Magnetococcus marinus MC-1: one gene and its partner. The protein of the gene in region 1 interacts with the protein of each later gene in a pairwise test. Links are inferred from orthologs where the notes say so. Each region holds a gene or a part of one and is shown in the gene's direction. Other genes may lie near its edges. The genes, in order: MMC1_RS03650 and ndk.

The links.
Region 2: the proteins of MMC1_RS03650 (region 1) and ndk interact in binary tests that used the Escherichia coli proteins (3 or more experiments, as listed by UniProt). The link is inferred for Magnetococcus marinus MC-1 from one-to-one orthologs.

Annotation. Positions count from the first base shown.
Region 1 is NC_008576.1:857,745-860,941, forward strand. Bases 103-2,976 are described here. They hold MMC1_RS03650 (5-formyltetrahydrofolate cyclo-ligase), read left to right. Parts: upstream 103-1,181; coding sequence 1,182-1,772; downstream 1,773-2,976. Other genes in these bases: MMC1_RS03640 (cell division protein ZapB), read left to right, coding at 224-466; MMC1_RS03645 (cell division protein ZapA), read left to right, coding at 531-815; rny (ribonuclease Y), read left to right, coding at 2,074-2,976. Also shown: more of rny, read left to right, coding at 2,977-3,197. UniProt on the Escherichia coli protein: Involved in the removal of 5-formyltetrahydrofolate.
Region 2 is NC_008576.1:3,742,912-3,746,107, forward strand. Bases 195-3,067 are described here. They hold ndk (nucleoside-diphosphate kinase), read left to right. Parts: upstream 195-1,353; coding sequence 1,354-1,782; downstream 1,783-3,067. Other genes in these bases: MMC1_RS15320 (hypothetical protein), read right to left, coding at 195-1,002; rlmN (dual-specificity RNA methyltransferase RlmN), read left to right, coding at 1,942-3,012. Also shown: more of MMC1_RS15320, read right to left, coding at 163-194. UniProt on the Escherichia coli protein: Major role in the synthesis of nucleoside triphosphates other than ATP. The ATP gamma phosphate is transferred to the NDP beta phosphate via a ping-pong mechanism, using a phosphorylated active-site intermediate.

The DNA of each region.
Region 1 (3,197 bases):
AATTGAGTAGGTTGTTGGATGGATCGCTTGGATGTTGTCTTTGGAGCATAACTGGCTGGGCAGTCGTGTAGAGCTCAGGGCCCGTTGGGCGTTTGCCATGGGCTGGCTTTGACGATTTAGCATGGCGTCATCTGTGTGGCTCAGTTGGGTGATAGGCTATACCGGTTTTTTTCGGGTTCTGACAGTTTTGGTGGCGACCATGACCGCATGGTGGAGGAAATAGATGGATCAGGAGCTCCTGGGCGCTCTGGAAGAGCGTTGGAACGCGCTGGCCGAAACTGTCCGGACGCTAAAAGGTGAAAACCAAGCCCTGAGAGAGAGGGTGCGGGAACGGGAAGAGCAGCTGGCGCGCGTTGGTGAAGTGACCGCCAAGCTGAAACACAAGGTTGAAGGTTTGCAACAAGATCGCAATCAAACTATGGGCCGTATTGAGGGTCTGCTCTCCCGCTTTGAGGATCATGACTAAACCAGAATGGTTTATTTAAACGTGCTCCAGACAGGCGGAACAGGTAGAATAGAGGGCAAAATCCATGGCAGATATGGTTGAAGTAACGATTCTGGGGCAGCACTTTAAGCTGCGTACCGATACTGGCAACGATTATGTACATGAGCTGGCAGAGTATGTGGAGAGCTTGGTAGAGGAGTTGCGACGTAACTCCCGCTCGGCCTCCACCGACCGGGTGGCTTTGATGGCGGCTTTGCAGATTGCTGACCGCTATTTTCAGCTACGCCAGCGCACGGAAGGCAATAAAGAGTTGGCCAATGGCCGTATCCAGCGTCTCATCGAGGCGACGGATCGGGTGCTGGCTGAGTAATCCAATCCCCTGGGGTATGCGTGAGGAGTACAGTCTTCCTGAGCCGATAATTCTGAACCCGGGTGGCCGGCACTGACCGTGGAGCGAGAACCTCTTGTGGTTCACCAGAAGCGGTTACCAGGCTGCCAATCTAGACGAACGGGTTCAAGAAGCTTGTCTCTAACGGTACTTTGGGGGTATGGGATTGTATCTAAGGCCAACGGGTGCAGGGTGACTCTGTTCACCACCTGCATCGGTATGGGCCTATTGGCGGGTTTGGTTATGCTGCCGCAAAAGTGCTCTGTTGTCTATCATGTCCTGAATATGCCCGCCTTTCTCTCTCCATGGTTATCTCTTTCTCTTTAATTCAGTGGGACTTTGTGGTTCGTGCGTGACGAAAAAAAAGAGGCGCTGCGCAAAACGCTGCTGGCTTGGCGTGGTGCCCTTGATCCAGCGTGGCGTGCATCTGCCAATGCGGCGGCGGTGGCCCATTTGCTGAGCCATGCTTGGCTTGGGCAAGCTGAGCGGGTGGCGCTCTACTGTGCCATACGGGGTGAGTTGGACCCGGCCCCGCTGTTGGCCCCGTTGTGGCAGATGGGTAAAATACTCTATCTACCACGGTTGGAAGCTGGTGCGTCGCAGATTCGTTTTGCACGTCACCAGCAGGGGGAGGTTTGGCAGCGGGGGCCGTTTGGTATACCCCAGCCCGGTCCCGATAGGGCGCAGATAGAGCCTGGGGCGGTGGATCTCATGCTGGTGCCGCTGGTGGGGTTTGACGCACAGGGTGGGCGGTTGGGCTATGGGGGTGGTTTTTATGACCGTACCCTGGCCGGTCAGCGCCCCAAGTTATTGGTGGGGTTGGGTTTTGCGGGGCAACAGGTTGAACATCTGCCACGGGCTGACCATGATATCCCGTTGGATGCGGTGGTGACCGAAACAGGTTGGTGTTTTTTTGGCGAGGGATACGGCACTCGCTAGGCCAAATGGGCCTGATTCTAATGGCCGGTTGATAGTCTTTTAACGATGACCAAGCTCGCTCTGTTGGGGCGTGTTGTTTCTGTGAGATGGGTTGTTTTACCTTTTCGCTAGCGCTTGGCCACGGTACACAAAGTGCGTCTACTGCTTGGGTTATGGGGATGCATGGTGCCGTGTGGGGCGTGTGAGGGGTTACGCCCCAGATCGTGAATTCCGTGAAGTGTACCCGTGGTTTTTGGTACAACAATGGAGGCATGGACGATACCCTCTGGTCAGGGTTGGTTTTGTTTGGAGAGAACGGTTTATGGATATTCTTCTGTTGATGGTCGGCTTGCTGCTGGGGGCGGGCGGTGTCTTTGTGATGCTGCGCAATCAGAGCAATCAGGCCCTGGTTGAGCGGGATGCCCGCATCGATCTGTTGCAGAAACAAGCCCAAGAGCAGGTCAGAAATGCCGCCAAAGAGGTGGAGCTGGCCATGAAGGGTGAACGCATACAGATTCGTGAAGAGTTGGAATCTGAACTCAGAAGCCGCCGGGAAGAGGTGGATAGCCACCAAGTGCGCTTAGATAAACGTGAAAGCCAGTTGGATCGCAAGATTGAGCAGGTGGATAGACGGGATCAGGAGCTGGACCAACGGCGTGGTCAGTTGGATAAAGAGCAGAAAAAGGTTGAAGAACGGCAGCAGCACTTTGAGCGGTTGATTGTGGATGCGGATAAAAAGCTCGAAGAGATTGCTGGGCTTACGCGGGATGAGGCGAAAAGTCGCATTCAAGCTGAACTGGTGGATCGAGCAAGGCATGAGGCGTCGCGCCAGCTCAAGCAAATTGAGGATGATACCCGCGCCCAAGCGCAAAAGAAGGCACAAGAGGTTATTTGTAGTGCCATTCAACGGTTTGCCGGTGAGTTTGTGGTGGATCGCACGGTTTCGGTGGTGCAGTTGCCCACCGATGAGATGAAAGGACGCATCATTGGCCGTGAGGGACGCAACATTCGGGCTTTGGAGGCCGCCACGGGTTGCGACCTGATTATTGATGACACCCCAGAAGCAGTGGTTATCTCTGGTTTTAACCCGGTACGTCGTCAGGTGGCGCGTCGCGCTTTGGAAGAGCTGGTGGGGGATGGACGTATTCACCCGGCCCGCATTGAAGAGGTGGTGCGCAAGGCGCGTAAGGTGGTGAGTCAGGAGATCCGTGAAGCAGGGGAGCAAGCGGTCTACGATGTGGGTATCAGCAATATGCACCCGGAGATTATCAAGCTGCTGGGGACTTTAAAATTTCGCACCTCGTATACGCAAAATGTGCTGGCCCACTCGGTGGAGGTGGCCCACTTTGCCGGGATTATGGCCGAAGAGATGGGTTTGGATGGCAAGTTGGCGCGGCGCTGTGGCCTGTTGCATGACATCGGCAAAGCGGTGGACCATGATAATCC
Region 2 (3,196 bases), 2.9 Mb from region 1 along the record:
GTTAAACAGCCACCAAAATTGAAAAGATTATCTCAATTTCAGATATTTACAACGATTCCTTTGCTTGGCACAACAAAGCTCAACCACCCCACCAACAAAGTACACCTAACCATTGCATTTAAAACATAGCTATTGCGCAAATTGGTAGATGTATAGGAAAACTCAATGGAACTGCATTTCTTGTTTTTGCTGAGCTGGATCTGCTTTTTTTTCTTGGTCTTTAGTTGAATATTGAACATAATCTTTTGGTAGTTCAAACAGCGAGGCATCTGGAACCATTTCTTGTATGTTTTTAATCTCCGCCGTTACCTGCCCGTTCTGCACCACGCGCACGGGTAAAAATAGGCGGGCATCTACCCAGAGTTCGCTATTTCTAGTTTTGCTACCTATGGTCTCTGTGAATTGCCACTTTTCTGTAGCCCGCCCCTGTTCATGACTAACCTCTACCAATTTACGGTAGAGCGTCGGCCCCTTTAGCAGCTGGTACTTTAGTACGACGCGGCGTTGCGGGTCTACCCAGAGCTGCATCTGCGTGGTTTGCCCCCGTCGTGCCATACTCACCTCCCAAAGTTGCGTCATTATCCCATCCAACGCGATCTCCCCTTTGAGCACGCACTGCGCCGGGTTATCTTTACCACAAACGGGATGATCCGGATCACTCGGCAGACGTGTTAAATCTGGCATCGGAGGCATCGGTGCACGACCGGGCCCCTCATGATACCGTTTGTTGGCAAGGTCTAATGTCCACATACGCTCTTTTTCTAAATCCATGATAAGCGCTCGGGTTTGATTTCCTACCGTACCTTCCGCACGCAGACGCATTGGCCCTACATAGAGCGTCCCTTTAGCAACCTGCTCGGGTTTGTCAGGACTATGCATAATGATGTCTGCGCGAAATGAACCGCCAAACCATACGGGAGCAGCCAACAGCTCCCTACTTCCACTCATTGCGACTGCTAGAGCCAACAATACAAACACTTTATTGTAGGGTATTTTGAGCATTGGGTTCGTTCCAACTGATATTTAATAGAGGAGATGGTCGACACTAACCGTCGTTAAAAAGAATGCAATTACAAGTCCAAAGTTTAGCAGATCTTCATTTTTTTTAATTCTCCCCCCATCATTTGATTAAAAAGCTTGGCAACCTTCATACCAATTGATACCCTCGCCAAACTTTACAAAAAGGGCTCTAGTTAGGCACTCTTGCGGCCAGAGCATCAACTAAGGATTCGCATGCCTGCGCAAGTTATGGCCCGCTATGTTTTGCTTATCCAATGAGTGCCACATAATTTAATCACCCACATGCTGCCCTGCTTGTTCATGCTGGCGGTGTTTTTTCATCAGGAGTTTACCATGACCATTGAACGCACTTTTTCCATCATCAAACCTGACGCAGTTGCTAAAAATGTCGTAGGGGAGATCCAAAGCCGTTTCGAGAAAGCGGGCCTGCGTATTATTGCTTCTAAAATGATTCGCCTAACGCCTGAAATTGCAGGAAAATTCTATGAAGTGCATAAAGCACGCCCCTTCTACAATGATCTGTGCAGCTACATGAGCTCAGGCCCTGTGGTTGTGCAAGTTTTAGAAGGTGATGGCGCTGTCCTGAAAAACCGTGACATTATGGGTGCCACCAATCCTAAGGACGCCGCTCCAGGTACCATCCGTGCTGATTTTGCCGAGAGCATTGATGCCAATGCGGTCCATGGTTCAGACGCCCCTGAAACGGCTGCCCAAGAAATCGCCTTCTTCTTTAGTGGCACAGAACTGTGCGATCGCCCTTGATGCTCGTATGAATGGCTGGGGCCTCGTCTAAAAGCTAGACAGGCCCCTATTTCACCACCACACCTGCACAATCAACGAGATTTCATTCTTTAATCCATTCTTTTTTTACAAACGAACCCTCAGTTTTCCCCACCACTGCCCATCGATTGTGAGCCCTCTATGCACACGCCCCTCTTAGATTTAACCGGTTTGACCCGGGAAGCATTAACCTCACTGGTGGTCGAGCAGTTGGGAGAAAAGCCGTTTAGGGCAAGACAGTTATGGTCTTGGCTCCATGTTAAATTAGCCCAACACCTGGATGAGATGAGTGACTTATCCATTGATTTTCGCAGGAAACTTTCTGCATTAAGCACCCCCCTACGGCCCGAGGTTTCGACCCATCAAATCAGCCGTGATGGCACGGAAAAATGGTTACTACGATTGAGTGATGGACAACAAATCGAGACCGTCTACATTCCAGAGGATGAGCGAGGCACCCTGTGTATATCGTCCCAGGTGGGGTGCACCTTGAGCTGCCCGTTTTGTCACACCGGCGCGCAGGGCTTTGCCCGCAATCTAACCCCCTCTGAAATTGTTCAACAAGTTTTGTTTGCGCGGCGCACTTTAGCGGCACGTGACAAGCGGGTCACCAATATCGTGCTTATGGGCATGGGGGAACCCCTCTATAATTATGAAGCCGTACGGGATGCTGTGCTGATCTTGTTAGACGACTCTGGATTAGCTTTTGGGACCCGTAAAGTGACACTGAGTACAGCGGGATTACTCCCCAAAATGGAACAGGCAGGGCGTGAGCTTGGGGTGAATCTAGCGATTTCTTTACATGCGGTACGCGACACGCTGCGTGACGAATTAGTCCCACTCAATAAGAAGTATAACCTGCAAGCGCTACGGGCCGCTACCCTCCGCTACCCGCTTAAATCTGGACGGCGCGTTACCTGGGAGTATGTCATGCTCCACGGGGTGAATGACAGCGAGGATGACGCCCGTTTATTCGTCTCCTTCCTAAAAGATATCCCTTCTAAAATCAATCTTATACCCTTTAATCCTTGGCCAGGTGTGCCTTATCAATCGAGCAGCATGACACGCATCGCCGCCTTTCAAAAAATCCTCTATCAAGCAGGGTTTGTAACGGTTATTCGCGACCGCCGCGGTGAAGATATAGACGCAGCCTGTGGTCAATTAAAAGGCGCCGTACAAGGGGCCCGCCCTCGCCCACCGGGGGCAAGTTAAGCTTTCATTTATGTGTGCGCGATGACACGGGGCCCAATTCCTTAACCGGATTGGGCTTGGCGGCGCCTACGTTGTCCCAACAGATTAAACCTTGCTTGATCGAATGTCGCAGGTGAGACGCCCTTTTTTGATCATACTTATATTTAATACTGTCAATTATACCTGTAAAATTATCGCCGCCACC